DNA from 2 places in the Arthrobacter sp. FW306-1B-G06A genome. Region 2 is predicted to be linked to the other one. Evidence: predicted binding sites of a transcription regulator. Region 2 holds the regulator's gene; the other holds the start of a gene.

Region 1 (15,871 bases), on a different contig from region 2:
GGCGCATGCCTCCGGAATACGCGGACACCTTTCGGGACGCTGCCTCGGACAAGTTGAAGCGCGCCAGGAGATCGTCCGCCGCTTGCCCGGGGTCCTTCAGGTGCCGCAACTTGGCAACCAGCACCAGGTTTTCCCTGCCCGAGAGGATTTCATCGACCGCTGCGAATTGTCCGGTGAGGCTGATGGATTCCCGGACCTGCAGCGGGTGGGCCACGACGTCGAATCCGTTGACGGTCGCCGTGCCGGCGTCCGGACCGAGCAGCGTCGACAGGATTTTCACCATCGTGGTCTTTCCTGCTCCGTTGGAGCCGAGAAGGGCGAAGATGGTGCCCGGTGCCACGTCGAAGTCCACGCCGCGCAGCACGTGCAGCTCTTTGTAGGACTTTTCCATGCCCTGCACGCGGATCGCGGGTTCGCGGGTGGTGGATGCATTGCTCATGATTCCCGCTCCTTCCCATCGTCTCCGGCAGCGGCGTCGATCGCCTTGACCAGGCGTTCGCGCTCCTTGTTGATCCACTGACCGACCGTGTAGTTGCGCATGAACGTTTCGGCGAACTCCACGGGGTCGTCACCAACGATGTCGCGGATCGGCATCCCGTCCGCGGCGCTCTGTTCGAAGAGATCGGTGAGGTCCCCGAGCATCCGCAGCAGCACATCGCCCTTGGTGATGGCACCGAAGTACATCAGGTACCGTTCCAGCGCGGTCGCCGCCGCGCGATAGTCCGCGGGAAGCTGCTCCACGCGTGCCTTGTTTTGCCGGTATTGCTTCTTCTGTTCGAGCGATCCCGTAAGCTGCTCGATCCACCCTGCGGCCATGTTCACTTTCCTCCCTTTCGGAGCTGTTCCAGTCGCTCGGACAGGAAACTCCACGTATTCCAGAATTCGTCCAGTTCCTTTTCGCCCTGCTCGTTGAGCGAATAGACCTTGCGCGGCGGGCCCTTCTCGGACGGCCGTTTCTCGACGTCGACAAGGCCTTTTTGCTCGATCCTGACGAGCAGCGCATACACGGTGCCCTCGGCGATCTCGGTGAAGCCCTGGCCTCGGAGCAGCGTCGTGATTTCGTACCCGTACGCGGGATTCCCGGTCAGGAGGGCGAGAACGATGCCCTCGAGGGTCCCTTTGAGCATCTCCGTCATTTGCCTGCCCATCGGACACCTCCTTCCACTACTCAGTGTTACTAGCTACTGGTACATAGTACCGCTAAGTAGTGGAAGCGCAAGCCCCTTCGGAAACCGCACCGAAGTGCACTCAGGGCTGCTGGAACGCGCCGTCCCTCAAGAGGGCCACGGCGGTCCCGGCGTCAAGTTCGGCGGCAATCTCGACGTCGTCCGCGTGCCCTGCGTCGATCAACTCCCGGCCGCTGGAGCAATCCTGCAACGTGTGATGGAGCCGCGGCTCGACGGCGTTGAAAACAGCCATCGCCGCATCAGCCTCCGGCGAGAAACCTTCCCTGCCGTCTTCCGGCGTGAAGCCGCCCCGTCCGGCGGCAGCGAGTCCGGCAATGAAGGCGCCGGCCCCGATCTGATCCTCCAGGGCGGGCCGGAGGGAGCCGCCTGGCCACAGTTCACCGGCCGCGATCACCGCCACCACTAAATCCGGAGGGAGTTCGGCGGCCACCCACTCGGCGGTGGCGGCTGCGTTCCGCAGTGACACGGCCGCGATGAGCGGGACTTCCTGGGCGAGCTCATAAGCGATCGAAGAGCCGTTGGGCGAGGGCAGCACGACGCGGCTCAACGACCGCGCGTCCCGCAGGCTCGACGGCGAGAGGCTCAATCCGCCTCCACCCCGCGGACCAGCCAGCTGGGCATCGTGGTGGGCGGCGAAGTCCTCGGCCCCGGCGTCCTTCCACGCGTAGGGGAACACGATGGCACCGCGGTCGACGGCGACGCTGACGCATGTGGTGAAGGTGAGGACGTCAACCACGACGGCGAGGTCCGCTCCGGACGCAACCGCACGGGCGCCGTCGAGCCCCCATTCAAACCTCACGGTGAACGGAAGCTGCCGGTGCACCGTTCCCGCCATGGTCATGACAGTTCGGCCTCCAGGTTGCGGCGGGAGGCCTCCAGCCACAGGCTCCGCGCGCGTTCGCTGTGGAAGAGTGGATCCAAGGCGAGCAGATGGCGGACGACGGCGGCCCGGCCGGCAGCGAAGTCGGCATCGCTGACGTGGGCGTAGTCCTCGCGGACAGCAGCAAGGTAGCGGGCGTAAGCCGTTGGTTCCGCGCCGAGGATGGAGAGATCGGCGTCGCACAAGAGGGCGCCGAGTCGGTCTCCCGGTTCGGGGCTGTGGGTGGAGGTCAGCCTGACCAGCCGGGCAACTTCGTGGATCGTCGGTTCCGGGAGTCCCGCAAGAGCCAGGCGGTCCTCGGCCAGCCGGGCCGATTGCTCTTCGTCCTGCCCTGCGATTCCCTCGTAGACGGCGTCATGGAACCATGCGGCCAACGTCACTGAGCGCGCTGGCAGAGAGGGTTCGCTCAGGAGATCCAAGGCTTCCAGGACCGCCAGCAAATGCGTGCGGCTGTGGTATTTCCGATGGTCCTCGCCCCAGCGTTCGAGGAGCTCAAAACCCAGCTCCTCATGTCCTGGAAGAGCCGAATTCCAGCGCTCCAGCAAGGGTACGGTGAGCGCCTTGCTGCGTTGGCGGGCGGGGATCCGCAAGCCGCTCGCGATCAGTTTCCGCACAAGAATGCGCGCCTCCACGGGGATGGCGCCTGCGGACAGGAGGTCCTGGTAGCGGCGTTCCGGGACGTCGTAGTGGTCGCCGTCGAAGGCGCGCCCGGGAATCCCCGTCGCTTCGGCGAAGGCATGCAACTCCTCGAGCGAGGTGTCCGAGACGAGGTGGGAAAACACGGTCCCGTGCGCGGGCCACAGCGGCGGATCAACGTAGACGGCCATGGTCCGCGCCAGAGAACTAGGAGTTTTTCCGGGTGGCTACCGCAGAGAGAGCGGTCAAACCCTTTTCGAAGTCGCCGCCCACCATCTTGTCCATGTTCATGAACAAAGCGAAGATTTTGCCGAGGCCTTTGTTCTCGCCGGTCATGGTCCAGGTGACGCGGGTGCCGTCCCCTTCGGGTACGAACGTGAAACCCGTAGGATTGACTGCCTTCATCGGCTTGGTGAACTCGAGGCGGATGTCGATCCTGCCGGGCTCCTCCGAGCCGACGATTTCCATGGTTCCGGTGCCGGCCTTGTTGTTGCCGCTCCAGGCATACTTTGCTCCGACGCCGGATTCGTTGCCGGAATAGCTCCGGTTCAGCTTGGGGTCCACGGCTTCCCACGGAGACCACTTGGTCCACTCGTGGAAGTTGTTGACGAAGGGGAAGACGTCGGCGGGTGCGGCGGGGATCAGCGCATTGCGAGTGACTGTGAAGGGTGCCATGTGCATATCGTACGGCGCTTTGCCGGGATCGTGGGCGCGGGCCGAGTGCTGCGTTCCGGCACGCAGCGCGCGGCCCGGATCCACGATTTCGACGGCGGGTGCTCCCTTACATGCCCGGGACGTCGAGCGCTTCGTAGACGGTGATCGAGGCTTCGGGGGCCATGAGGAAATGCGGGTGGCCTTCGAGGAGCTTCAGCGCTCCGTCCATGTCTTCGGCTTGGAGGACGCTGTAACCGCCCACGCCGGTCTCTGCATCGGATACTCCAGAGTTCCCAACCACTTTGCCGCCACCGAGGGGTGTGCCAAGATCGGCAAGCCCAGCGCCAGCCTTCGCGGCCCAGTCCATCCACAGCTTCATGCCTTCGGCTGCTGCCTCAGGGGAGCTGCCAGCCATCATCGATTCCGCCGATTGTGGTGCATTGTAGAGAACTACGAACTTCTTCATTGCGTGTCCTTTTTCTCATGCGCGCCCGGGGGGGTGTTCCACCCGGTCACACCTGATCCTAGGGCCAGGGAACGCAAACAGCGAGGGACTTTTCACCGTAAGCGGGGAAGGCTATGGACAGCAGTTTCGCCGTCGGCAAACATGGAGCAGGAGGGACGCTTCGCCAAAGTTGAGCATAGTAGACTCAACTTTGAGAATTAGTCATCTTTCCCGAGAGGAGCTCTTCCATGGACGTCAAATTCACCACCAAGAGCCAGGAGGCTCTTTCCGCGGCGGCCATGAACGCCTCCACCGCCGGAAATCCGCAGGTGGAGCCAGCCCACTTGCTCAAAGCCCTCATGGATCAACGCGAGGGCGTCGCGGTGGCGCTCTTGCGCGCCACTGGAGCGGACCCGGATGCCGTGAGCGTCCAGGCGAGTTCGGCCATCAAGGCCCTGCCGTCGTCGTCGGGCAGTTCAGTGCAGCAAGCGCAGCTTTCCCGCCCTTCGATGCAGGCCATCCAGGCCGCCCAGAACGAGGCCGAGAAACTCGGCGATTCCTTCGTGTCCACTGAGCACCTCCTCTTGGGGCTCTCTGCCGGTAGCGACGCCGTGGGGAAGCTATTGCGCGACGCCGGCGCCTCCCACGAAGCGCTCCTCGCCGCCTTGCCGGGTGTCCGCGGTGACCGGAAAGTCACCTCGCAAGACCCGGAAAACACCTTCCAGGCGCTTGAGAAATACGGCACGGACCTCACCGCCGTCGCGCGCTCCGGCAAGCTGGATCCCGTGATCGGGCGGGACAGCGAAATTCGCCGAGTGGTCCAGGTCCTGAGCCGCCGCACCAAGAACAACCCCGTGCTGATCGGCGAACCCGGCGTCGGCAAGACCGCCGTCGTCGAAGGCCTTGCCCAGCGCATGGTGGCAGGTGACGTCCCGGAAAGCCTGCGGGGCAAGACCCTCATCGCGCTGGACCTCGCATCCATGGTGGCCGGCGCGAAGTACCGCGGCGAATTCGAGGAACGGCTGAAGGCCGTGCTGGAGGAGATCAAGAACTCCAACGGGCAGATCGTTACGTTCATCGACGAAATCCACACTGTGGTGGGCGCCGGTGCCACCGGTGAAAGCGCCATGGACGCAGGGAACATGCTCAAGCCCATGCTGGCCCGCGGCGAGCTGCGGCTCATCGGCGCCACCACCCTGGACGAGTACCGCGAGAACGTCGAGAAGGACCCTGCCTTGGAACGCCGCTTCCAGCAGGTCTACGTGGGCGAACCAAGCGTGGAGGACACCATCGGCATCCTCCGCGGCCTCAAGGAACGCTACGAGGCCCACCACAAGGTAGCCATCGCGGACTCCGCCCTGGTAGCCGCCGCCACGCTCTCCAACCGCTACATCTCGGGCCGTCAATTGCCGGACAAGGCCATCGACCTCGTGGATGAGGCGGCGTCCCGGCTACGCATGGAAATCGACTCGGCTCCCGAGGAAATCGACCAGCTCCGCCGTGCCGTGGACCGTCTCACCATGGAGGAATTGGCACTCGAGCGCGAGACGGATGCGGCCTCCATCGAACGCCTCGCCGCGCTCCGCGCGGACAAAGCGGACAAGAAGGAAGCCTTGGGTGCGCTGAACGCCCGCTGGGAAGCCGAGAAGGCCGGGCTCAACCGCGTGGGCGACCTCAAGGCAAAGATCGACGAATTGCGGTCCGCCGCCGAAAAGTTCCAGCGCGAGGGCGACCTTGAAGCTGCCTCGCGCATTCTCTACGGCGAACTGCCCGCGTTGGAGCGCGAGCTCAGCGCAGCAGCCGAGGAAGAATCCGCCCGGGAAGCGCGCGGTGAAGCGAAGCCCGCCCTGATGGTCGCGGACGAAGTCACGGCGGACGATATCGCGGAGGTTATTTCGGCCTGGACGGGCATCCCCGCCGGCCGCATGCTCCAGGGGGAATCCCAGAAGCTGCTGCACATGGAAGAGGAGATCGGAAAGCGGCTGATCGGTCAGTCCAAGGCCGTGGCCGCCGTCTCCGACGCCGTCCGCCGCGCCCGCGCGGGCATCAGCGACCCCAACCGCCCCACGGGTTCGTTCCTGTTCCTGGGCCCCACCGGCGTCGGTAAGACCGAGCTCGCCAAGGCACTCGCCGACTTCCTGTTCGACGACGAACGCGCCATGGTGCGGATCGACATGTCCGAATACGGCGAGAAGCACTCCGTGGCCCGGCTGGTCGGTGCCCCTCCCGGATACGTGGGCTACGAGGAAGGCGGCCAGCTCACCGAAGCGGTCCGCCGTCGCCCGTACTCCGTGATCTTGCTCGACGAGGTGGAGAAGGCCCACCCGGAAGTGTTCGACATCCTCCTTCAAGTGCTCGACGACGGCCGCCTCACCGACGGGCAGGGCCGCACCGTGGACTTCCGGAACACCATCCTGGTGTTGACCTCCAACTCGGGTAGCCAGTTCCTTGTGGATCCAACGCTGGACTCCACGGCGAAGCGGAATGCGGTCATGGCCGTGGTCAACGCCTCCTTCAAGCCGGAATTCCTCAACCGGCTCGACGAGATTGTGCTGTTCGATCCGCTCAGCGTCGACGAGCTCGCCAGGATCGTCGAATTGCACGTGGACGAGCTGACCAAGCGGCTGCACGACCGCCGGCTCACCCTTGAGGTCAGCGACGGCGCCCGTGCGTGGCTCGCGATGTCCGGTTACGATCCCGCCTACGGCGCCCGTCCGCTGCGAAGGCTGGTTCAACGCGAGATCGGTGACCGCCTGGCCAGGGAAATCCTTGCCGGACAGATCGCGGACGGCGACACGGTACTGGTGGACACCGCGGCCGACGTCGACGAACTCACCATCGAGGGTCTCGAGGCTTTGACGGGTCCCGACGGCGGTGCTCCGGCGGGTAGCGGCCTGACGGTGAGGCGGAAGGAATAGCTACTTCTGCAGCACGGATTCCTTGAGCGTGTTTCCCGAGTTCACCACGATGAAGCAGTCCACGCGGCGGTCGCCGTTGTCCCAGCTCGTGGCGCTCGGGTACACGTTCTGCTGCAGGAGCGCGTACTTCGTGGATGCCTCGTTGAGCACCAGATCACGGCAGATTTCGCGGCCTTTGTCACGCAAGGCAGTGGCGCCGGGGAAGGTGTCGTCAGCCTTGTACCGGAAGATGGCGCCCAGCTGGGCCGAATGGTCGGTGGTGCAGTCCACCACCTTGGACTTGATGGCGTTGGAGTCGAAATCGGCGAAGCAATCTCCCAGCTGGTAATCCTTTGCCTCCACATCCGCCGGGAGGGGACCGCGGCTGGTGGACGTGGCCGGCGCGGGGATGGGCGCGGCCGCCGGGCGGTTGGCCAGTGCCCCGACGAGGACCCAGATCACTACGCCGATCAGGATCAGCACGGCCAGCACGATGCCGCCAATGATGAGCCGATACCGCGTTATGGCGTCCAGGGCAGTCCGCAGGGACGAGCCTTTCTCGGAGGGAGCAGGGCCCTCGGGCCCGGTTTCGCCAGGCATGCCTGCATCGGGATACGTGCCCGAAGTCCCGGAATACCAGGTCCCGGAACCAGGGTCTACCGGCGACTCATTGTCGCCCGTACCGTTGTTGCCCTGGATCATGTTGTCCTGGCCCATGTCTGAGTTCGCGCCTTTCATGCCTGCCGCCCCATATTAGGGCGACTCTACCCAAGTTTTTCATGCCAATGAATGGAGATACTGCCAGGTGGAACTGTGACGGCGCTTTCGCGAAGCAAGTGGCAAGCAGTTGCTCCAGAAAGCATGTAATCTAGACATACGACAAATTGACCAAACATTCCGGGGCCTCACCGATCGCCAAGGTGACCACCTCCGGTCCAAGTACAAAAGGGGGTCACGCCATGGGGCGCGGCCGTCAAAAGGCAAAAGCTACCAAGCAGGCTCGGGACATCAAGTACTACTCCCCGAACACTGACTATTCGGCCCTTCAGCGCGAGCTGACTGGGCCATCAAGTCGTGCGACGAGCCGATTCGCGGATGATCCGCCGGAGCCGGACTACTCGGCTTACGAGGACAAGTACGCACAGGACTTGGAAGACGATGACGACGAGGTAGACACCCGCCGTATCGGATAGCTGTAGCAACAATCAGGTGCCTTTCGGCATCGAGTTGCGTACCGCCGTCGTACACGAGGTCGTTTGGCATCCCCGGATGCCTCCCAAAACGATAGAGCCCGTAGGGCGCGCCATGATTGGCGTGCGCTACGGGCCTTTTTCGTGCCCTTTGGCCGGTCAGTCCTTCTCGTGGCACAGATCCAGCAGGGGGATCAGTGTTTCGAGGTCGTTGGCGCGCGCTGCGGCCAGGATCTTCCGGTGGGCGTCCGCCACGCGCTCAAGCTTGGCGTCGTCCAAGGGGTACGAGCGGCTGATGAGCCGTTGAACAGGGTTGTCCCAGACGGATTCGAGGGTTTTCAGCAAGAATCCGTTGGGCGCAGGCGCCGCCAAGCCCAAATGGAACGCCCGCGTGGCGGTGAACAGTTCCTCCGGGTCGGCGCTTGCCGCACCCTCGGCGATAAGCAGCTCCAGCCTCGCAAGCTGAAGGTTGGTGTATTTTGCCCCACACTGCCTGATGGCCATGATCTCGAGGGCCTTGCGTACTTCGTAGACTTCCTCGACGGCTGATCGGGTCAGCGTCGTCGCGAAATACCCCGAGCCCGGGACCAAAGTGGCGAGTCCTTCGTGGACCAAGCGGTTCAGGGCGTCGCGGACCGGCGTCCGGGACACGCCGTATTCTTCGGCCAGCTGTTCCTGGACCAGGGGAGCGCCTGGCTCGACCACTCCGTTGACGATCTCATTGCTGATCCTGTCGTAGACGTGCTCGCTCAGCGGCCTCATCCCCTTGGCAGCTTGCGTGGCCATTCGCCTCATCCCCTTTTTCGTATCAAAACTCGTTCAATCCTACGTGCTTTACATCACAGGATTCACTGTATACAGTGAATCCAATTCTACCAACCCTGAAGAAAGTTGCCCTATGAGCCTGCGCATTCCACGCATACCCGGCATCGATTTTGCCGCCGTCGGCAAGCAGCTGGGTTACCTGGAGATCGAACATTCGGACAATGAGAATGACGCCGCTGTCATCCCTTCGCCGATCGCGGTCCTGAGTGGTGGGGACGGCCCCACGGTCCTCCTGATCGCCGGTACGCATGGCGACGAATATGAAGGACAGATCCTTCTCCAGGAACTCATCCGCACCTTGAACCCTGATGAGGTGAGCGGGAGATTGATCATCCTGCCTGCCCTCAACATCCCTGCTGTCCGCGAAGGAAGACGTGTTTCCAGCGTGGACCGGGTCAATCTGAACCGTGCCCTCCCGGGCCGCGCCGACGGCGGACCGGCACTACAGATCGCCTCGATCGTGGCCCAGGAACTCATCCCCATGGCCGACTTTGTGATGGACATCCATTCCGGGGGGATCGCGTCGGAGTATGTGCCGTCCGCGTTCGTCTACCAAGGGCCGACGCCGGAGCTATGGGCCGCGAAGGTGGCGGCGGTCGCCGCATTCAATGCCCCTTATTCCGTCGTGGTGAAGCCCATGCTTAAGGCGGGCTCCATCAGCGGCGCGGCCGATCAGGCCGGCGTGCCGATGATCTCGACCGAACTCGGTGGGAGGGGAACCGTATCCCTGCCGATCCTCGCAAGGGCCCGGACGGGACTTCCCTCGCTGCTTGGGCACTGGGGCGTGCTCAAGGACGCCGGCCTCTCAGGTATCGGAGACCCGATCCAGTGGGTCGAACTCACGGCCCAGTCCGCGGTCCATTCCACCATGGCAGGCATCCTCGAGCCGGTGGTCGGACTTGGCCAGAAAGTCGCGGCCGGAGAGCTCGTGGCCCGCGTTCACTCAGTGGAAGAACTCGAGCGTCCTCCAAAAGACTTCTTTTCACCGATGGACGGGGTGGTCGCAATCATTCGGCATCCCGCCCTCGTCAATGTCGGCACCACCGTGGTCAACATCGCCGTTGACCATGGAACAAGCTATGCGAAAGGCAATCATGAACCGTCCTAGATACATCTCCACAGCCGCCCTGCTGCTGGCCGCCGCCGTCGCGCTCAGCGGCTGCACCACTGCGTCACTCGACGCCGGCAAGGAAGCCGCCGCCAGTTCGATTCCCGGCAAGGACGCCGCGATTCCGGCGGCGCCCTTCAACAAGTCCGCCGCGAATCTCTTGCCCCCGGACGTCAAGGCCAAGGGGACATTGGTGGTCGGCACCGACCCCACCTTCGCGCCTTATGAGTTCTACGCGGCTGACAGCAAGACGGTGGTCGGCTGGGACGCGGACTTTGCGAAAGCAGTCGGCGAGACGCTGGGGCTCGAAGTCAAGATGGTTCCCGCGACCTTCGATACCATCCTCCCGGGCGTGAGCTCCAACAAGTACGACGTCGGCATCTCGGGTTTCAATGTCACGGCCGAGCGTAAGATGAATGCCGATTTCGCCTCCTACCAGAGCAGCGGCTCCGGCCTTGCAGTCAAGGCCGGCAACCCCAAGAAGCTGGCCCTCGACGCGATGAAGCTGTGCGGCACGAAGGTGGGTGGCGAAAAGGGGACCACGCAAGGGATCGAGACCCTTCCGGCGTTCTCGAAGCAGTGCGTCGTCGCCGGCAAAGCGCCGATCGACATCCAGTTGTTTCCCTCCCAGAATGAAGCCAACCTGGCACTCATCTCCGGCCGCGTGGACAGCGTCCTCTCAGGCCTTGTTGGCATGGGTTACGCAAGCAAGCTTTCCGGCGGTGCCTTCGAGCTCGCCGGCAACCAGGACTTCGAACCGACGCCGGTAGGTATCGCCATGCCCAAAGGCTCGCCCCTGACCAAGGCGATGGTCGCGGCGGTCAGGGCGCTGATCGCTGGCGACACGTACAAGGCGATCAATGCGAAGTACGGAATCCCGGACTCGGTGACCATCAGCGCTGATGCCGTGGACGCGAGTGGTGCGAAATGAGCACCGTGATCACCGTCCCCAAGATGGGAACAACGGACCGCGGACAGTTCACCGTGGTCTCGGCCAGGCACCCCTGGCGATGGGTGGCTGGCACTGCGGTAGGCGCCGTCGTGATCCTGTTGCTTGTTTCCGCGGTGAGCAATCCCCGTTTCGGCTGGGACAAGGTGGCCCTGTATTTCCGTGACGTTGCCATAGTCAACGGGATCGGCATCACCCTGTTCCTGACGGTTGTCTGCATGGCTGTCGGGGTGGGGCTTGGCGTGGTGCTTGCGGTCATGCAGCTTTCGGCAAACCCCGTGGTCAAGGCCTCGGCAAGCGCCTATGTGACGATCTTCCGAGGCACCCCCGTCCTGGTCCAGCTGTTGTTCTGGTTCAACTTGTCGGCGCTGTATCCGGAGATCACCTTTGGTATCCCCGGCGTCAGCCTCGACGCCAACCAGATCATCACACCCCTCGCCGCGGCGATCCTTGGCCTGGGCCTCAACGAGGCTGCCTACATGTCGGAGATCGTCCGGGCAGGAATCCAGTCCATCGATCAAGGTCAAGGCGAAGCTGCGGGTGCCCTCGGCATGTCCCGCATCCAGACCCTCATCAGGGTGATCCTGCCGCAGGCCATGCGCGTCATCATCCCGCCTACGGGCAATGAGTTCATCGGCATGCTCAAGATGACCTCGCTGGTCAGTGTCCTGGCGGTCCCCGAGCTCCTGTACTCCGCCCAGATCATCTACTCGAAGAACCTGCAGGTTGTCCCGCTGCTCCTGGTCGCCAGTATCTGGTACATCATCGTCACCACGGTGTTCACGGTGGGCCAAGGCTACCTGGAACGGCACTTCGCCCGGGGAACGTCCCGTTCCGTCCCGCCGACCGCCGCCGAGCGGTTGCGGAAATTCTTCAGGGTACATTCCGCGCAAGGCTCACGAAAACAAGGATCAGGAAAGGAAAGCCAGTCATGACTATCGAGACGAAGGAAAGCCGCAAGGCGCCGGAGGCGCTTCCGCTGGTACGCGCGGAAGGCGTGCGCAAGAGTTTCGGCGACAATGAGGTCCTCAAGGGAATCGATCTCCACGTCCAGAGCGGCGAAGTGGTCTGCCTGATCGGCGCCTCGGGCTCCGGGAAAAGCACCTTCCTGCGGTGCGTGAACCACCTGGAGAAGATCGACGGTGGCCTGCTGTGGGTGGGGGACAGGGCCGTGGGCTACCGGATCAAGGGGGACAAGCTCCATGAACAGTCCCACAACGAAATCTGCGCCGACCGGACCGATATCGGGATGGTCTTCCAGCACTTCAACCTCTTCCCGCACATGACCGTGCTGGAGAACCTGATGGAAGCCCCGATCAGGGTGCTCAAGCACCGCAAGGCGGATGTCCGCCGTCGGGCGTTGGATTTGCTGGAGAAGGTGGGCCTGTCGGAGAAGGCGGGGGCCTATCCACGGCACCTCTCGGGCGGGCAGCAGCAGCGGGTGGCGATCGCCCGGGCCCTGTGCATGCAGCCGAAGCTGATGCTGTTTGACGAGCCGACGTCGGCGCTGGATCCGGAGTTGGTGGGCGAGGTCCTCAGGGTGATGAAGGACCTGGCCCGGACGGGAATGACCATGATTGTTGTGACGCACGAGATGGGCTTTGCCCGCGACGTGGCGGATCGAGTGGTGTTCATGCATGGCGGCCGGATCATTGAGGAAGGTCCCGCCGAAGCCGTCATTGGCAACCCGCAGCATGAGCGGACCAGGGCGTTCTTGTCTGCGGTCCTGTAGTTGTTGATAGTGCGCTCTCGGAAGCGGTTGACAGAATGCGTTAGTGACGGCTAACGTATTAATCATGCTCGACCGACTGGAAGTTGCCGCGGAGCCGAACAGGCGGCGCCTGTTGCACCTGCTTGCGGCGGGCGAGCGCACCGTGACGGAGCTGGCTGGCGAATTCACGGTGAGCAGATCCGCTGTCTCGCAGCACTTGTTGTTGCTGGAGCAGGTAGGCCTCGTTGCGGCCCGCAAAGAGGGACGCAACCGCTACTACCGCTTGGATAACGACGGCATGAGAGAACTCCGGATGCTTTTTGAGCAGTTCTGGACCGCTGAGCTGGACATGCTCCTCGCTGACGCACAAAACTTCACCACCGACCGCCTTCAAACAACAGAGGAATCATCATGATTTACGACAAGACCGTTCTTCTTCCCCTCAACGTCGACCAGGCGTTCGAACTCATCACGCAGCCCGCACGCCTCCGCCGCTGGCAGACCGTTGCCGCCCGCGTCGACCTCAAGGTTGGCGGCGAGTACCGCTGGACCATCACCCCGGGTCACCACGCGGCGGGAACGTTCACGGAAATCGAGCCCGGCAAGCGCGTCGTCTTCACTTGGGGCTGGGAGCAGCCCGAAGCGCCGGCGGACAACGTCTCCACGGTAGCCATCACCCTTGAGCCGGCCGACGGCGGCACCTCCGTGCGCTTGGTGCACGAAGGCCTTCCGACTCCGGAAGCCCTGGCAGGCCACTCCGAGGGCTGGAACCACTACCTCGACCGTCTCCTCGCCGAGGCTTCCACGGGCGACGCCGGTGCCGACGAATGGGCAGCTGCCCCTGCCGACCTCAACGAGCTCACCTCCGCGGACGCCACGCTCGCCATCGTGCAACGCGTACTGGCGCACGTGACCGAGGCCGACGCGCAGACCCAGACTCCGTGCGCCGATTTCAACGTGTCCCAGTTGCTTGACCACCTTGCCGGCTCAATTGCCAACATCGCCAAGGCCCTGGGCGCCGAAGTAGCCGACGACGCCGGGAAGTCGCCCGAGGTGCGCATCGCCGACCTCGCCCAGCCGACGCTGGAAGCCTTCTATCGCCGCGGCCTCGAATGCACCATTGACATGGGCTTCGCCGAACTGCCGGCCACGATGGTCGCCTCCATCCTCAACCTCGAGTTCCTGGTCCACGCTTGGGACTTCTCCAAGGCCCTGGGCCTCGAGGTGTCGGTGGCGGATGAGCTCACCGACTACGTCGAGGTCCTCGCGCAGAACACCATCAGCGAGCAGGTCCGCGCAAGCGGCAGCTTCGCCCCGGCCCGGGAAGTCGCCGAGACGGCATCCAGCCTGGAGCGCCTGGTCGCTTTCACCGGCCGGACTGTTCACGCATAAGCTCGAAGCATCATCAACGAAGGGATAGCAATGCCGCAGGTTGATAGCTACAAGCAGGGAACCCCGTGTTGGGTGGACCTGTCGTCGTCGGACATCGAGGCCTCCAAGGCCTTTTACAGTGATCTGTTCGGCTGGGAATTGGACGCGATGGATGCCGGCAACGGCATGACCTACTACATGGCCAAGCTGCAGGACCGCTACGTGGCGGGCATGATGCAGCAGATGCCGGACATGGCCGCGGCCGGCGCACCGTCCTTCTGGGCCAACTACCTCGCCGTCGATTCGGTCGATGACGCCGCTGAGCGCGTCACGGCGGCAGGCGGCAACGTTCTCTTCCCGCCGGACAGCGTCCCCAACGGAAGCGGGCGGATGTTCTTCGCAGCCGATCCCACGGGTGCACAGATTGGCTTCTGGGAGGCCGGAACCCACCACGGCGCCGGGCTGGTCAATGAACCGGGCACGGTGGTCTGGAACGAACTGCAGACGAACGACGTCCCCAAGGCCGTCGCCTTCTACGAATCCGTGACGGGATGCTCCAGCGAGACGGCCGCGGCCGGAGACCTGCAGGAATACACCCAGCTCGTAGTGGACGGGAAGTCCGTAGGCGGCGCCATGAAGCAGCCCGTCGAGGGAATGCCGCCGTTCTGGATGACCTACTTCAATGTTGCGGACGTGAACGAGTCCGTGGCGAAGGCCGTCGAGCTCGGCGCCCAGGTCTTCGCGCCTGCCTTCGACGTCCCTGGCGTCGGCCGCATGGCAGTCCTCGGTGATCCAGCCGGAGCAGCCTTCAGCCTCATGGCCGCCGAAAGCAACTAGGCCTCAAACAAAAGTGCCCACCCAACTGCCGGATCGGCAATGGGGTGGGCACTTTTTGCGCGAAGAACCCTTAGGCGTAAGCGTTCACGAGGCGCACGGCGCCGCCGTCGACGCCCTTGGCGCCCTGGACGTAGTCCGGACCGCTCTTGATGATCGAGTCGGAGTCCGCGGCCACCGTACCCATGACCCACGACGGCAAGCCGCGCTCGTTGAGGCGGGCCACGGCGGCGTCGGCGATTTCGGGAGACACGATGGCCACCATGCCGACACCGAGGTTGAGCGTGCGCTCGAGGTCGGCAAGGGGAACATTGCCGAGCTCGGACACCAGCTTGAAGATGGCCGGCAGTTCCCAGGTGGCGCGGTCAACCGTGGCCACGAGGCCCTGCGGCAGGACGCGGGCCAGGTTGGCTGCGAGGCCGCCGCCGGTGACGTGGCTGAAGCCGTGCACGGCGCCGGGCGCAGTACCCAGGCCGCTGACCGGGAACGCGCGGGCGAGGTCCAGGCAATCGGCGGCGTAGACGCGGGTGGGCTCCAGCAGTTCTTCGCCCAGCGTGCGGCCGAGTTCGGAGACCTGGCGGTCCAAGGCCCAGCCGGCGTGGTTGATCACGCGGCGGACCAGGGAATAGCCGTTGGAGTGCAAGCCCGAGGAAGCCATGCCGATCACGACGTCGCCGGCGCGGACGCGGTCCGGGCCAAGCAGGGCATCGGCTTCGACAACACCGGTAGCTGCACCGGCGACGTCGTACTCGTGCTCACCCAGGAGGCCCGGGTGCTCAGCGGTTTCGCCACCGACCAGGGCAGTGCCCGCCACGGAACAAGCGGCGGCGATGCCGCGGACGATGTCCGCGATGCGCTCGGGGACAACCTTGCCGCACGCGATGTAGTCGGTCATGAAGAGCGGCTCTGCGCCGACTACGACGATGTCGTCCACCACCATGCCCACCAGGTCGAAGCCGATGGTGTCGTGGATGTCCATGGCCTGGGCGATGGCCACCTTGGTGCCGACGCCGTCCGTGGACGTGGCCAGCAGGGGCCGCTTGTACGTGAGCAGCTTGGAGACTTCGTACAGGCCGGCGAAACCGCCGACGCCGCCGAGCACGGAGCTGTTGTGGGTCGCCTTGACGGCGTCCTTCATGAGTTCGACGGCGCGGTCGCCCGCTTCGACGTCGACGCCGGCGGAC
Region 2 (15,871 bases):
TCGTTGAGAAAGTCCAGGCAGCGGTACCGCTTTCCACGACGCTCACCGTGACCTGCCTGCCCCATCACGGGATCGAGCGGACCATGGAGGCTTCCATCAAGCTCAGCCTCCTTGGCTACACCGTGATTCCGCACCTCTCGGCACGTGGGCTGGAGAGCGGGGCGCAACTCTCCGGTATCCTCCGGGACTGCGAGGCCGTCGGGATTAGTGAGGTTTTCGCCATCGGTGGCGACGGAGCCCAAGGTGCCAGCCCCTACCGATCGTGCCTTCCCCTCTTGGCGGATATCGCCGAGTACACCGGTGGCAGCATCACGGCGGGCATCGCCGGTTACCCCGAGGGGCATCCGTCCATGAGCGGCCTCGACTTGCTGGATGCCCTGCTGGCCAAACAACATCTGGCCACGCACGTTGTCACGCAAATGTGCTTCTCCGCCCCGACGATCCTCGACTACGCAGCACTCCTGCGCCGGGAAGGCGTCGAGCTGCCGGTGTGGGCAGGCGTGGCCGGGGCCGTTCCCCGGACCAAACTGCTGGCCCTGGCAGCCCAGATCGGCGTCGGGACGTCCCTGAAGTTCCTCAGCAATAAAGGAACCCTTGCCCGGAAGCTTCTAGGCGGGGACAAGTACTCACCGGAAGGCCTCGTTTCCGAGATCATGGCGCACCCGGATGGCATCTCGGGAATCCATCTTTACAGCTTCAACCGACTGGACATGCCCATCTGGGAACGAAGCGACCTCCCCGATCCTGAGGCCAGCGAGGCAGCATCCGCGTAATCTGGCACCGCCTAGGTCCTGGGGACCCCTAGCTCCCCGGGACCGAAATCGCCGCGACCGTCTTTTGGTTGTCATCGCGCAGTTCCACGCCCGAAATCCCGGCGAGCTGGACCGGCGTCGCACCCGTGACCTTGATGTGGCCACTGGACGTCGCGGTCCATCCGCACGCCATTTCCTCCGTGCCGTCGCGGCCCTTGACCCACAGGTACATCGTGCCTTGCGCCGGCATGCTGCGGCCTTCCAGCTGAAGCTCGGTCCCCCACGCCTTCCTGACGAGCCCCACGGTGAGCTGCAGGCCATTGTCTGTCTGCACGGAGTAACTGGCGTCAGGCTTGGGTGGCTGGTTCAACACGGGCCCTGCCAGTATGCCCAAGCCAAGGCACGCCGCGGCGACGGCACCCACCAGGGCCGCCCACCGGCGTCGGGATTTCCGCCGCCGTGCCGCCATCTTCAGGAGGATCGGCTGCGGGAGCGTTTCCGTGAAAGCCCCTGTAAGTGGGCGGGCGTCGGAAGGGGCAGCGGTAGAGGGCTCGACGGCGGGGCGCCCGGCGGCGAGCGCGACGGCGTCGGGCACAGGGACGGCGTCGAGGAGGGCGGGGAGGCTCTCCAGCTCGCCCAACTCGAGCCGGCACTCAGCGCAGCTTGCCAAGTGCTCCTCGAAAATCCGGGCCTCGGCAGGCTCGAGTCCGCCGAGCAAGTAGGCGCCCAGCAATTGGTGAAGTCCGGTTTCGTTCACCGCTGCACCCCCATTTCGTCGAGAATCGTGCGGAGCGCCCTCACGGCGTAGAAGGCCCGGGACTTCACTGTGCCGCTGGGGATGTTGAGCCTCAACGCGGCCTCGTTCACCGTGAAACGTTCATAATGCAGTGCTACCAGGACCTCCCGGTGTTCGGTGCTGAGCCTCAGGAGCGCCTCCTCCATGAGGACCCGGTTGAGGAGCTCGTCCACCCGTTCGGTGGCCTCCTCCGGATCCGCCATGTCGCGTTCGGCAGCCTCTGCCGGGCGCCGCTGGGCCTTGCGGTAGTTGTCGATGATGACGTTGCGGGCAGTGCGGAACAAATAGCTGCGCAGGCTGCCGGTGATCTGCGGGGCGTGCTGCCACACGCGAAGGATGGTTTCCTGGACTACGTCCTCAGCCAAGTGCGCGTCCGGCGTGCAGCTCAGCACGAAGCGGCGCAGGGCCGTGCCGTGGTCGCGGTAGATCGCGGCCACTACATCCTCGTCGAGCGGCATCGGCGCCTCCTTGGTGCTCGGCTTCCCCTTCTCCTGCGATACGACGTGCCCGCCACGAAAAAGGTTCAAGCCCCCTGAACCATTCTTCACCCGACGGCGTCGTACGGGTTAGCTTCCGGCACGTCCACGGCCGGTCGACCCGAAGGAGCAAACCATGAAGAAGCAACTCGGCACCGGGCTCGGCATCCTTGCTCTGGCCATCGCCCTCACTGGCTGTGGAGGAAGCCCCGGCGCGTCGTCATCTTCGAGCGCCACCAGTCCCAGCCCCGCGGCGTCGAGTTCAAGCGCTCCGGCGTCGAGCACTCCTGCTGGCGCGGCCGAACTGAAGACGGCGTCGTCGAGCGTCGGCGAGAGAGTGGTCGCGGCGAACGGCAAGAGCGTCTACGTCTTCGCGAAGGACGTCAAGGATTCCGGCAAGAGCGCCTGCACCGGCGGCTGTGCCACCAACTGGCCGGCAGTGACAACGACGTCGGCCAAACCGGCGGTTGACGGGGTGAGCGGAACCATCGGCACCATCCCCACGGCAGACGGCAAGATGCAGATCACCATCAACGGGATGCCTATCTACTTCTACTCCAAGGATGAAGACTCCAGTGACACCTACGGACAAGGCGTGGGTGGCGTATGGTTCATGGTCAGCCCGTCCGGTTCCATGGTGACCCCTAGCAGCACACCAAGCGGGAGCAGCATGGGCTACTGAAACCGTCGCTCACGTTTGCACCCCAAACGGCAAACGCTCGCTCAGATCTTTCCGGACCGGCCGGAAGATCTGAGCGAGCGTTTGTCCAAAAGGCCTCAAAGGTGAGCGGGCGTCCGCCCCAGATGCCCTAAAAGTGAGCGGGCGTCTTAGGCGTCTTAGGCGTCTTCGAACGCTTCAGCGTCCTCGAACTCCACCGCGGCGATGATTTCCTTCGTCTCGGGGTGGATCATGAAGGCTTCGTCGTCCTCTTCGATCATGATGTAGTTGCCGTGGTCCGTGGCAAAGTGCCAGGCGAGGATCGTCTCGCCGTCGTGCTCGTAGTTGGGATCGCCCATGATGATCTTCTCCAGCCGGTAGCCGGCAACATCGCACAGTTCGCGGATGATGAGCTCGAATTCGGGGGCGTTCTCGAGTTCGGCTTCGGCCGCCTCGGCCTGGCGCTCTTCGAGGTTCGGGATGAGGGCTACACGCTCGGCGATGTGTGCCTCGAGCTGCTCCTCGTCGAGGTAGAGCACACCGTCCTGGCTGCGGAGCCACGCTGCGTTGAGTTCGATGATGTCTTCGGTCTCCAGGAGGGATTCGAATTCGCCGTCGAGGGCCTCGAGCTCGGCAACGGCTTCCGGTGCCACCTCGGACTCGTCAAGGTCGCCGTCCAGGTAGGCCTCGGCGTCCTCCTCAGAGAGCGCGTCGAAAGCTGCTGCGGTGCGGTTGAACAGCTCGAGGTGGCCCTTGGCGCCCATTCCTTCAAGGCCTTCGCGGACAAACGCATCCACCTCTTCGCGCTCCGGGACCGTGAAGACGTACTGGGCGAAACCGCCCGCGAGTGCCTGTGTCAGGTAGTAGTCCACAAAGTAGCTGCGCAGGGCGTTGGTAGCGATTTCCTCGTGGTTGAGGAGCTCCTCGTACATCTCGTTGACCACGGTGACGTTCGCGTCCACAACTTCTGCGTTGTCGGCCTCGATGCTGTCCTTCGTCAGAACGACGGGGTTCTCATTGCTGGTCATGGGATTTCCTCACTGCTGGGAAGCTTGTGCTGCTCCGGACCCTTTCAACGTACGCGGGGGCGGTTGTCGGGCAAGCTAGGCAGAGGTGAACGTCGGGCAAAGTTTCAGGGCTGCTGCGTGGGCCCTAGGATTCATAGATAGCCTCCTGCCGAAAGTAGCCTTAACGAATGCCTTCCCACTCAGACGATTCCTGGGAACTGGCGATTCAGACACCCGCCATTAACGACCGCTCCCTCGCGGCCGGCCTCGCCTATGCCATGGGTAGCCGGGTCAGCGGCATCACCTTCGACTCCGCCACGGGCCTGATGATGGGCAAGGTCAGGGGCAGCGGCCCGTCACCGTATTCGACGTCGGCCAAGCTGGTCCGCAAGCCCGGAGGCTGGAGCTGCACCGTGGGCGTGTGCAGTTGCCCCGTCCGCAAGGACTGCAAACACGTGGCCGCCCTTCTCTTCGCCGCCGAAGACCATCCCGCAGTGCGGGCACAGCTGCTCAGCGCGCCCGCGTTCGGACAGACGGCCCAAACAGGGGGAATCGTGCAGCGGCCGGCCTGGGAACAGGCGCTCAGCAAGCTCATCGCCACCCCGGGGACCGCACCGCAAGGCCAGGGCCTCCCCTTGGCACTGGCCTTCGAAGTGGAAGAACCGGCCCCGCACTTCTCCTACACAGGCCGGCGCGATCCTCTCCGCAGCGTGCGCCAGCTCAAGGCCCGCCCAGTGATGATGGGAGCCAAGGGCAAGTGGATCCGGGGCGACGTCTCCTGGACCAACCTGAACTACCTCGGCTACAAGCGCGAGTTCAACGAAGCCCATATCGACTGGATGCAGAACTTCCTCGCCGCGCATTCCACCGCGGACTACCGGCAGCTCACTTCCAGCATGTGGATGCTGCTCAACGAATTCGCCGGCAAGAACCTGTGGAGCCTGCTCGCCGAAGCCTCGAAGGTCGGGGTTTCGCTCATCCACTCCGGCGGGACCGAGCCGGTCCGCATTGCCGCGGAGCCCGCCGTCGTCGGGCTCGACCTTAGCCGGCCCGACGACGGACTGCAGCTGTCGCCGTCGGTGACCTTGGGCGGGGACGCCCTTGATCCGGCGGCCTTGGGCTTGATCGGCCGCCCGGCGCATGGATTGTTCTTCACGGGTCCCGGCGAGGGGCACTTGCCCGGCGTTTCGGCCCCCGCTAACCTCATCACGCTGGCCCCTTTGGAGGGCGGTGAGTCGCAGGAACTCCTCGATTTCGTCATGGGCGCGTCCGGGCTCCAGATCCCGGCAAAGGACGAAGAACGATTCCTCACGGCGTTCTATCCGAAGCTCAAGCAGTCCACGCGGGTCACGGCAGCGGACCATTCCGTCGAGTTGCCGGTCCTCGCCGTGCCCACGCTGTCCTTGCTGGCGAACTACGGCTCCGACCACCGCGTGCGGCTGCACTGGGAATGGCACTATAAAGCCGGCAAGCTCGTGACTGCCCAACCCCTCTGGCGGCACCCTGACGACCACGGCTATCGCGACGACGCCGAGGAAGCCCGGATCCTGGAGACCCTGGGCCGGCCTTGGGAGGTGGTTGCCGCGCTGGGCGAATCGTCGAGCGGCGGATGGGGGGCTCCACGCCTCGCCGCCTCGGTGGCGCTGGATGGGCTGGACACCCTGGCCTTCACCGAGGAGGTGCTGCCCCGGCTCCGCGAACTGCCCGACGTCGTCGTGGACACCTCCGGCGAGATCGCCGACTACCGCGAGGCCACCGAGGCTCCCGTCGTCTCCATTTCGACCAAGGCAACCGACAGCCGCGACTGGTTCGATCTTGGCATCGTCATCACGCTCGAGGGCGAACCCGTGTCCTTCGCGGCCGTGTTTTCCGCCCTCGCGGCCGGCCAGAGCCGGATGTTGCTGCCGAGCGGCGCCTACTTCTCGCTGGACCTGCCCGAACTGCACCAACTCCGCGCGCTGATCGACGAGGCCAGGTCCTTGCAGGACAACCCGGACCGGCACGGCACCCTGCAGATCAGCCGTTTCCAGGCCGGGCTCTGGGATGAGCTCGCGCAATTGGGGATCGTCGACGAGCAGGCGGCAGCATGGCGGGAGGCCGTGGGCGGATTGCTCGACGACGGCGTGACCGGGCTGCCGCTGCCGGGCTCGCTCGACGCCGAGCTGCGCCCGTACCAGTTGGAGGGATTCAACTGGCTGAGTTTCCTCTACCGCCACAGCCTGGGTGGCGTCCTGGCCGACGACATGGGCCTCGGCAAGACAGTGCAGGCGATTGCCTTGATGTGCGCGGCGAAGGAGCAGGCTGAGTCCGGCGCCGGAGGCACCGCGGGCGGCAGCGCCCCCTTCCTGGTGGTGGCGCCCACCAGCGTCGTGGGTAACTGGGCCGCGGAAGTGCAGCGCTTCGCCCCCGGTTTGAGCATAAAGACCGTGGGAGAGACCTTCGCCAAGAGCGGCGCGGATCCGCAGGAATCCATGGCGGGCATCGACGTCGTCATCACCTCGTACGCGCTGTTCCGGATCGACTACGAAGCCTACGCCGCCAAGGAATGGGCCGGACTGATGCTCGATGAAGCCCAGTTCGTCAAGAACCACCAGTCCAAGGCCTACCAGTGCGCCCGGAAACTCCCGGCATCCTTCAAGCTGGCCATCACGGGAACCCCGCTTGAGAACAACCTCATGGAGTTCTGGGCGCTGACCTCGATCGTCGCACCGGGACTTTTCTCCAGCCCGCGCCGCTTCGCGGAGTACTACCAAAAGCCCGTCGAAAAGAACGGCGACAAGGCCCAGCTCGCCAAGCTCCGCCGTCGGGTCCGTCCCCTGATGATGCGCCGCACCAAAGAGCAAGTCATCAAGGACCTGCCGCCCAAGCAGGAACAGGTGCTCGAAGTGGTGCTCAACCCGCGGCACCAGAAGGTGTACCAGACCCACTTGCAGCGGGAGCGTCAGAAGATCCTTGGGCTCATCGACGATGTCAATAAGAACCGCTTCACCATTTTCCAGTCGCTCACCCTGCTGAGGCAGCTGAGCCTGGACGTCTCCCTGGTGGACGAGTCCTTGTCAGCCGTGCGCTCGTCCAAGTTGGATGTGCTGTTCGAACAGCTGGAGGACATCGTCGCCGAGGGGCACCGGGCGCTCATCTTCAGCCAGTTCACGGGGTTCCTGGGCAAGGTCCGGGAGCGGCTCGACGCGGAGGACATCGAGTATTGCTACCTCGACGGCAGCACCCGGAACCGGGCCGACGTCGTGAGCGAATTCAAGAACGGCGCAGCACCCGTGTTCCTCATTTCCTTGAAGGCCGGCGGCTTCGGCCTTAACCTGACCGAGGCCGACTACGTGTTCCTGCTGGACCCGTGGTGGAACCCAGCTTCCGAAGCACAGGCGGTGGACCGCACCCACAGGATCGGGCAGGCGAGGAACGTCATGGTCTACCGCCTGGTGGCCAAGGACACCATCGAGGAAAAGGTCATGGCGCTCAAGACCAAGAAGTCGCAGCTGTTCGCGGATGTCATGGAAGGCGACGCCCTGGCCGGTGGCGCGCTGACGGCGGAGGACCTGGCCGGGCTATTTGCGGAGTAGGTTCGCCCTGAAGCAACTGCTTCTAGGTGGCCTAGGCTGGACCGCATGGCTATTATCCATCGAGCAACCCTGAGTCCCAGCAAACTTGAACTCATCGAAAGGTATTTGCCCGTCCAGCCGTGGTTCACCAAGGATGGCTCCGCGCCGCCCGAGCTGCTCGGTGCGTACCGCTTCGATGATCCGGACGGCGAAGTCGGCCTCGAAACCCACTTGGTCTCCCACGGCGGCAAGGTCTACCAGGTTCCCCTGAGCTACCGGGGTTCGGAATTGCCCGGTGCGGAGCACTCGCTGCTCGGCACCATGGAACACTCCGTGTTGGGCACGAGGTGGGTGTACGACGCCTGCACCGATCCCGTCTACGTCGCTGCCCTGGCCACCGCCATCCTCACTGGGCAGCGGGAAGCCGAACAGTTCGTGGACATGGACGGCGTGCTGGAGCCAAGGGCGAGTTCCGTCGAGGTCAAGGGCAGTGGAACCCCCGGCAGCGAAGTCCCCGCTCTGAGTCCCGCAGCGCCGATCACCGAAGGCGGCGTTACCAGCATCGACGCTGGTGAACTCACCGTCCAGGTGAACCGTGTCCTGTATCTGGGGATCCAGGGTTCGGAAGATTCGGCTGCCCTTCGGGGCACGTGGGCCGGGCAGGAGGCGCCGGTGCTGCTGGCGTCCCTCTCGCGGCCCTAGAGGACTACTCCCCCGGTCGCGGTCTCCACACCACAACTGCCTGGGACCGCGCCCGGGGCCGCTGCCCGCGGGCCAGGCTGACGACGTCGCCGGCTGCTCCCGCCGCGAAAACGCGGGCCTCCATGGGGCTCCGCCGCCGCTGCAGTTCCTCGCTCAACTCGGCCACGCGGAACTGCAGCGCGGCCACCTGGTTTTCGAGCTCAAGGATGCGCTTGATGCCCTCAAGGGACACGCCTTCGTGGGAGAGCCGCTGGACCTCGCGCAAGCGGTCGATGTCGCGTTGGGAGTAACGCCGGGACTTGCCCGGCGCACGGCTCGGCGACACGATGCCGAGTCGGTCGTACTGCCGCAGGGTCTGCGGGTGCATGTCAGCCAGTTCGGCCGCGACGGAGATGACGAAGATCGGCTGGTTGATGTCGATGCCCATGCCTACGTCCCCTCCCATGTCTTCTGCCGCTACAAGCGGGCCTTGGCGGCCAGGTCGTGGCGAGGATCGGCGTCGGCCGTAGCCGCGGCGAACGCCTTGACAGCTTCCTCGGCCTGTTTGTTGAGGTTCTGCGGGACGGAGACGTCGATCGTCACCAGCAGGTCTCCGGTGCCCTTCGAGGTCTTGACGCCTCGGCCTTTGACCCGGAGCGTCCGCCCGGAAGGCGTGCCGGCCGGGACGCGGAGGGTGACAGTGTCGCCGTCGAGCGTCGGCACGTGGATGTTGGAACCCAAGGCCGCCTCGGCGAAGGTGACCGGCACATGGATCCGGATGTTGTCGCCGTCGCGATTGAAGAAATCGTGGGGCTTGACGTTCACCGTGATGATGAGGTCCCCGTTTCCGGCTGCGCCTGGGTTGCCCTTGCCACGCTGGCGGACCTTCTGGCCGTCCCTGATGCCCGCGGGAATCTTCACGTCGATGACGTTGCCGTTGCTTTCGCGGAGGCTCACCGTGGTGCCATGAATGGAGCCTGCAAAGGAAATCGAGGTGGACGCCGTGCGGTCGCTGCCCTTTTGCGGGGCCCGCTGGAAACCGGTCTGTCCACCGCCGAAGCCACCGCCGAAGAGGTCAGCGAACTCGGGCGGGATGCCCCCGGCACCGGCAGGCTGGCGTCCGCCGCCGAAAAGCCCGCCGAACAGGTCCTCGAAGCCGCCATTGGCCGGGCCGCCGCGAGCTGCGCCCGGGGCGAAGCGTGCCCCGCCCATGGCGCGAATGGCATCGTACTGCTGGCGCTCCTCGGCATCCGAGAGCACCGAATAGGCCTCCGAGATGTCCTTGAACTTCTTCTCCGCAGCAGCATCCCCGGAATTGGTATCCGGATGGTACTTCCGCGCAAGCTTGCGGTACGCCTTCTTGATGTCAGCGTCAGAGGCGTCCTTGGCGACACCAAGGATGGCGTAAAAATCCTTCTCAACCCAGTCCTGGCTGGCCAAGGGCGTTTCCTTTCGATTTTGGTTCAGTTTGCGCTCCGCTGGATAGGGGGCCGTGCCCGCTCCGCGGTGCCCGCCACGCCGCGGCCCCCTATCCAGCTGCGCTGCGCTTATCCCACCTTAGGTGAGACGACCGCCTGAGCGGAGCGAGGCAAGGGGCCCGGGAGTGGCATCTAAGGATCTGGCCGAGGGCCCCGACACGAGCTTGCGAGTGTTGGGAAGGCCAATATCCGCTGCCGAAGCCGGATGGCCAAGGATCGCAGATCCTGGGCCACCCGGCGAAGGGGCGGGGCCCCTTGTCTCGTTTCGCGGTGCTGCCCCCTCATCCGCGAAGGCGCGGTGAGGCGGTAACTCCGTCTAAGCCGGCACAGCCACGATCACTTGGGCCGCGCGCAGCACTCGGCCGCCGGAGCGGTAGCCGGAGCGCAGCACTTGGCTGACGGTGTCAACTTCGATGTCCTCGCCCGGCTGCTGGATGAGTGCTTCGTGGATCGTGGGGTCGAATTCGACTCCGGTTTCCGCGATGCGCTCCAGGCCGTACGTCTTCAGCGCGTTCTCCAGCTTGGCGGCGATCGCGGCGAACGGGCCGTCCACGAGGTCGCCGTGCTGGCGGGCGGCGTCGACGTCGTCGAGCACCGGCAGCAGGGCGTTCAGGACGCCGATGACGGCCATTTCCCCTGCGACGGCGCGGTCGCGTTCGACGCGCTTGCGGTAGTTGACGTACTCGGCCTGCAGGCGCAAGAGGTCGTTGCGGAGTTCCGCGGCCTCTGCTTCCGCAGCGGCGCCGGGGGCTACCGACTCTTCAGCCGGAACCTCCATGCCGTTGAGGATTTCCTCAGCCTGGGACAGGGCGTCGCCCTCGGCAGCGGCGTTGGATTCAGCTGCCGATCCTTGGGTGTGGCGGGCGGCCCCGGTCTCCGGGTCAACCTTGCGGTTGTCCCGAATGACCGGCTTGTGCTGCTCGTTGCCCTCGTTGTTGGAAGGTGAGTGCTCTGCGTCGTTGCCGTGGTGAGGCATGCTTACTTCTTTTCGTCTTCGTCGATGATCTCGGCGTCGACGATGTCCTCGTCTGCCTTGGCGCCGGCGTGGGCGCCTTCAGCACCTGCGGCGCTGCTTGCGCCATCCGGGGAACCGGCCTGCGAGTAGATCGCTTCGCCCAGCTTCGACTGCGAGTGCTGCAGCTTCTCGAAAGCAGTCTTCACTGCTGCGTCGTCGGTGCCTTCGAGGGCCTTCTTGAGGGCGTCGACGTCGGCCTTGACCTCGGTCTTGACCTCTTCCGGCAGCTTCTCGTCGTTTTCGGCGATGAGCTTGTCTACGGAGTAGGCGAGCTGCTCGGCAGTGTTGCGGGTGTCGGTAGCTTCGCGGCGGGCCTTGTCCTCGGCTGCGTGTTCCTCGGCTTCACGGACCATGCGGTCGATGTCTTCCTTGGAGAGCGCGGTGCCGCCGGTGATGGTCATCGACTGCTCCTTGCCGGTGCCCTTGTCCTTGGCGGAGACGTGGACGATGCCGTTGGCGTCGATGTCGAAGGTGACCTCGACCTGGGGGACGCCGCGCGGTGCCGGAGCGATGCCGGTCAGTTCGAACGTGCCCAGCGGCTTGTTGTCGCGGGTGAATTCACGCTCGCCCTGGAAGACCTGGATGGCCACGGACGGCTGGTTGTCGTCAGCGGTGGTGAAGGTCTCGGAACGCTTGGTGGGGATGGCCGTGTTGCGCTCGATCAGGTGCGTCATGACGCCGCCCTTGGTTTCGATACCGAGGGAGAGCGGGGTGACGTCGATCAGGAGGACGTCCTTGCGCTCGCCCTTCAGCACACCGGCCTGGAGGGCTGCGCCAACGGCAACAACTTCGTCCGGGTTGACGCCCTTGTTGGGCTCCTTGCCACCGGCGAGTTCCTTGACGAGGTCGTAGACGGCAGGCATACGGGTGGAACCGCCCACGAGCACGATGTGGTCGATTTCGGAGAGCTTGATGCCGGTCTCGGCGATGACGTCGTGGAACGGCTTCTTGGTGCGCTCGAGCAGGTCCTTGGTGAGGTCCTGGAACTTGGCGCGGGTCAGCTGCTCGTCCAGGTGGACCGGGCCGTCGGGGGTGACGGACAGGTACTGGAGGGACACGTTGGTGCTGGTGGAGGAAGAGAGTTCCTTCTTGGCCTGCTCCGAAGCCTCGCGCAGACGCTGGAGGGCGATCTTGTCCTTGGAAAGGTCGATGCCCTTGATCTTGAGCTGGTTCAGCAGGTAGTCAACAACGCGCTGGTCCCAGTCGTCGCCGCCGAGGCGGTTGTCACCGGCCGTGGCGCGGACCTGGATGGTGGAGAAGCCGTCTTCGTCCTTGCCGACTTCCAGCAGGGAGACGTCGAATGTTCCGCCGCCGAGGTCGAAGACCAGGATGAGTTCGTCTTCCTTGCCCTTGTCCAGGCCGTAGGCAAGTGCAGCGGCGGTGGGCTCGTTGACAATGCGGAGGACGTTCATGCCGGCGATTTCGCCGGCTTCCTTGGTGGCCTGGCGCTCGGCGTCGTTGAAGTAGGCCGGGACGGTGATGACAGCGTCGGTGACCTTTTCGCCGAGGTAGCTCTCGGCGTCGTTCTTCAGCTTCATGAGGATACGCGCGGAGATTTCCTGCGGCGTGTACTTCTTGTCGTCAATGGCGACGGACCAATCGGTGCCCATGTGGCGCTTCACGGAAGCGATGGTGCGGTCGATGTTGTTGACGGCCTGGCGCTTGGCGATTTCGCCAACCAGGACTTCGCCGGACTTGGAGAATGCAACGACCGACGGCGTGGTGCGGCCACCTTCGGCGTTGGCGATGACGGTGGGCTCGCCACCTTCGAGAACAGAGACGACGGAGTTAGTGGTTCCGAGGTCGATACCTACAGCGCGTGACATATGTTGCTTCCTTTCGATGAAACCGGGTTGAGCGTTCTGCACTCAACTGTACTCAGGCCTCATTCAATGTCAATCCAAAGTTGAGTCGAGTACGCTCAACTCTGCTCACCGGAAGCCAAAAGACCGCGGAAACTCGGGGATTTACGCGCGATTTCGCCGTGGGAGAACGCGTGCAGCGTCAGGCGGCATCGGCCTGTACACCCACGCCACCAGCACCACGGAGATGATCATCAGGAGGAACCACGAGACAAGCTTGTCCGGGGACACCAAGTGCCAGCCGTCCAGTTGGCTCGGATACAACCAGGCGTGCGACCAGGTGGCGATGTTCTCGGCAATCCAGATAAAGAGCGCCACCAGCAGGAACGAGACGACCAGCGGCATCCGGAATCGACGCCGGAACACCCGGAAGTGCATGACGCACCGGCCAAAGATCACGACGACGGCGGCCAGCAGGACCCAGCGCGCATCAACGATGAAGTGGTGCGAAAAGAAGTTCACATAGATGGCCGCAGCCAGGACCGCAGTGATCCAACGCCGCGGATACCTCGCGAAGCGCAGATCGAAAACCCGGTAAACCCGCACCATGTACGAGCCGACCGCTGCGTACATGAAGCCGCTGAAGAGCGGAACGGCGCCGACCCGCAGGACACCTTCGGCTTCATAGGACCACGAGCCGACGTCGGTCTTGAACAACTCCATGGCCGTTCCCACCAAGTGGAAGAGCACGATCACCCTGAGCTCGCGCAAGGTTTCCAGCCTCGCGGCCACCATGAGGATTTGGATCACGACGGCGGCGATCGTCAGGAAATCATTCCGCGCGAGGCCGGCGTTGGCCGGATACCAGAGGTGAGCTGCGAAAATGACGGCAAGGAGCGAGGCGCCGAAGACGCACGCCCACGCCTGCTTGAGGCCGAAGACCGTGAACTCAGTGAGCCTGGATCGCAGTCCCTGGGCCGGGGCACTTCCCACGAAGCGGCTCGCGCTCCCGTCGATAAGTTCCTCCACCGCGGTGAGCTCACGCATGGGCGCCTACTCGCCAGGACCCGGCTCGCCCGGTCCGAGCCGGCCAAGATAGTAGTTTTTCGGCCAATGCCTGATTTTTTCCGGCAGCCTTGGATAGGCCGCCGCCAAGAGCCGGATGGCGCCATCGAAGCTGCGTTGATGGCGGGCCTTCCACGGAAGTCCGAATCCCGCGCGAAGCTCCTCCGGCAGGAGGCCCGCGGTCAGCAGCCGGACCAACGGCATGCTCAAGCGCATCAAGAACGGCCCGCTCACGGGGTGCAGGAGTTCGTGTGCCACCCTCAAAGCGGCTGCATCCGGCTCGAGGTTCCGTAAGGATTCGTCCCAATAGCGCGCGAAGGCCGGGCGGTCGGCAGGCCAGAGCTCGGCGGGCAGCTGCAACGCTGTCCCGATCCGCGCATACTCGCGGTAGATACGATCGGCCGTGTCGTCGTCGAGGGCTCCATGGACCTTTTCGTAAACGGTGACGGCGGTGTCGTAGAGGGTCGCAACCACCCAGAGCTGGGATTGCGCGTCGAAGGCGTTGTACCCCGCGGTGGAATCGTCCGCGGCCCGGCGAACCGGCGCGTGGGCACGATTCACGGCCCGGCGCACGGCGGCCAGTTGCTCTTCCGTGCCATAGACCACGGCGTAGACGTACGTCATGGTGGCACGCAGCCGGTCCAATGGCCGTTCGGCGAAATTGCTGTGCTCGGCGACGCCGTGACCGACCGCGGGATTGGCAATCTGCATCAGGATGGCGCGGCCTGCCCCGGCGAGCAAGACGCCCTCCGCACCGATGTCAGCAAGTCCACGGGCCATGCAGTTACTGTACCTTCGCGACTACAGCCCCACGACCCCCCGCAGCACCTCGAGCTGGTGCTCAAACAGCTCGTCGCGCGCGGCAAAGGTGTCGGCGCCGTATTGGCCGAACACCTCGAAGCTGACCGCCCCAAAGACCGACGTCCACACCAGCACGCCCCTCGCCAACGCAGGTTCTGGAACGGCCACGCCCAGTTCGGCCCGGATAGCCGCGAGGTCCGCGGCAAGGGCGGGAGGAACGACGACGGCGGGCGCCACTTCGGCGGCCAAGGCGCCTGCGCGGTAGGCGGCGTCGAAGATCCCCACCATCCGGTAGATCACCCGCGTTCCGGGTTCCGTGGTGCGCTCTGCGGGCGCTTGGTATCCGGGAACCGGACTGCCGAACAGGAGGGCATACCGTGCCGGCTCGCGCAGTGCCCACTGGCGAACGGCCCGCCCGAGCGCCAGGAACCTGCCGCGGTAGTCGTCCTCAGGGAGGGCGTCGACGGCGGTGTCCACTTCGTCGCCCAACTCGCCGTAAGCGTCAATCAGCAGGAGGGTCAGGAGTTCGTCGCGGCTCTCCACATAGCGGTACACGGCAGAGGACACCACGCCGAGATCGCGTGCGACCGCCCTCAGGGACAATCCCGCAGCGCCGTGCAAGGCAAGGTGCCGGCGACCCAGCCGGATGATGTCCGCCACGGTCTGGGCCCGGGCCCGCTCGCGGGGCGTCGAGTGCTTGGCCGCTGCGGCGGAAGGGAGGTCCATGCACCCAGCATGCCACAAAGGAGAGCACTGACAACAAATGTGAGCAGTGCTCTTGACAGACAATTCGAATGGGTCCATCCTGAATTCCGAGAGCACTGCTCTCGGAATAGAGCTTCACCCGAGAAATGGATCCCCAATCAGAGAGTGAGCAACACCATGTACGTCGTCACAGGAGCAGGCCCCGTCGGATGGACCATTGCCGAGCAACTCGCGGACCGCGGAGAACAGGTGCGCGTCCTGACCCGCTCAGGCAGCGGCCCGGACCACCCGCTGGTCGAAAAGCTCCGGGTGGACGTCTCGGATCCGGCCAAGTTGGCCGACGCCTTCGATGGCGCCACGGCCGTCCTCCACTGCATCCACGGTTCTGCCTACCGGGCCAAAGCCTGGGCGGCCGAGCTTCCTGGAGCAGAGCACGTGGTGATGGACGCCGCCGGGGCAGCGGGCGCCGTCGTCGTCTTCCCTGAGAGCCTCTACTCCTACAGCGAGCCGGACAAGACCATCACCGAAAGCAGCCCGCGCGAGGCGACCGGCGGGAAGCGCGGGATCCGCTCTGCCCTGCTGAAGGCCCGCCAAGCCCACCCGGCGAATACCGTCAGCGTGGTGGCGGGCGATTTCTTCGGTCCGCAGGCCCGCATGGCGCATGCCGGCGAGCGAATGGTGCCCCTGGTCCTCAAGGGCAAGACGGTCCAGGTTCTCGGAAGCGCCGGGCAGCCGCGCTCTTTCACGTACGTCCCGGATCTTGCCGCAGCCATGATCGCCGCAGCGCAAAAGCCCGAACTCTGGAACTCGGTACTGCACGCCCCCACGGGTCCGGCAATGACGATGCGGGAAATCGCCGCAAACTTCGCACGCTCGGCCGGCGTTCCCGAAGCGAAGCTGAGTGTGGTTCCGGGCTGGCTGCTCCGGACCCTGGGCCTGTTTTCCACCGACATGCGGGAGCTGGCCGAAATGCTGTACCAGTTCGAGCGGCCGTTCGTCATGGACTCCACAGCAAGCCAGGCCAAGCTCGGTCTGGAACCGACGCCGCTTGCGGACGCGATGGCAGCGACAGTGGCCTGGT

What was found. The regulator HspR, encoded in region 2, represses chaperone genes until heat shock. The targets are predictions, from matches to a motif close to AAGTTGAGTCNNNNNGACTCAACTT.
Region 1: clpB (ATP-dependent chaperone ClpB) is a predicted target of HspR. The motif match lies at 3,990-4,014, and genes of this name have one in related genera.

The regions. Positions count from the first base shown of each region.
Region 1 is NZ_JBYSXB010000034.1:25,538-41,408, forward strand. Features, by position in the region: gene AC3WJM_RS17000 (ABC transporter ATP-binding protein) at 1-439, opposite strand, end outside; gene AC3WJM_RS17005 (DUF1048 domain-containing protein) at 436-816, opposite strand; gene AC3WJM_RS17010 (PadR family transcriptional regulator) at 819-1,148, opposite strand; gene AC3WJM_RS17015 (2-phosphosulfolactate phosphatase) at 1,249-2,028, opposite strand; gene AC3WJM_RS17020 (DUF4031 domain-containing protein) at 2,025-2,894, opposite strand; gene AC3WJM_RS17025 (SRPBCC family protein) at 2,911-3,378, opposite strand; gene AC3WJM_RS17030 (YciI family protein) at 3,485-3,823, opposite strand; gene clpB (ATP-dependent chaperone ClpB) at 4,051-6,720, shown strand; gene AC3WJM_RS17040 (septum formation family protein) at 6,721-7,437, opposite strand; gene AC3WJM_RS17045 (DUF3073 domain-containing protein) at 7,659-7,892, shown strand; gene AC3WJM_RS17050 (GntR family transcriptional regulator) at 8,049-8,675, opposite strand; gene AC3WJM_RS17055 (succinylglutamate desuccinylase/aspartoacylase family protein) at 8,788-9,822, shown strand; gene AC3WJM_RS17060 (ABC transporter substrate-binding protein) at 9,809-10,753, shown strand; gene AC3WJM_RS17065 (amino acid ABC transporter permease) at 10,750-11,706, shown strand; gene AC3WJM_RS17070 (amino acid ABC transporter ATP-binding protein) at 11,703-12,503, shown strand; gene AC3WJM_RS17075 (ArsR/SmtB family transcription factor) at 12,568-12,897, shown strand; gene AC3WJM_RS17080 (TIGR03086 family metal-binding protein) at 12,894-13,874, shown strand; gene AC3WJM_RS17085 (VOC family protein) at 13,905-14,690, shown strand; gene purM (phosphoribosylformylglycinamidine cyclo-ligase) at 14,761-15,871, opposite strand, start outside.
Region 2 is NZ_JBYSXB010000028.1:57,775-73,645, reverse strand. Features, by position in the region: gene AC3WJM_RS15265 (methylenetetrahydrofolate reductase) at 1-773, shown strand, start outside; gene AC3WJM_RS15260 (anti-sigma factor family protein) at 802-1,509, opposite strand; gene AC3WJM_RS15255 (sigma-70 family RNA polymerase sigma factor) at 1,506-2,006, opposite strand; gene AC3WJM_RS15250 (COG4315 family predicted lipoprotein) at 2,161-2,706, shown strand; gene AC3WJM_RS15245 (DMP19 family protein) at 2,862-3,710, opposite strand; gene AC3WJM_RS15240 (DEAD/DEAH box helicase) at 3,878-7,264, shown strand; gene AC3WJM_RS15235 (CG0192-related protein) at 7,310-7,945, shown strand; gene AC3WJM_RS15230 (heat shock protein transcriptional repressor HspR) at 7,950-8,372, opposite strand; gene AC3WJM_RS15225 (DnaJ C-terminal domain-containing protein) at 8,402-9,364, opposite strand; gene AC3WJM_RS15220 (nucleotide exchange factor GrpE) at 9,719-10,378, opposite strand; gene dnaK (molecular chaperone DnaK) at 10,381-12,243, opposite strand; gene AC3WJM_RS15210 (DUF817 domain-containing protein) at 12,385-13,266, opposite strand; gene AC3WJM_RS15205 (oxygenase MpaB family protein) at 13,273-14,064, opposite strand; gene AC3WJM_RS15200 (TetR/AcrR family transcriptional regulator) at 14,086-14,811, opposite strand; gene AC3WJM_RS15195 (NAD-dependent epimerase/dehydratase family protein) at 14,968-15,871, shown strand, end outside.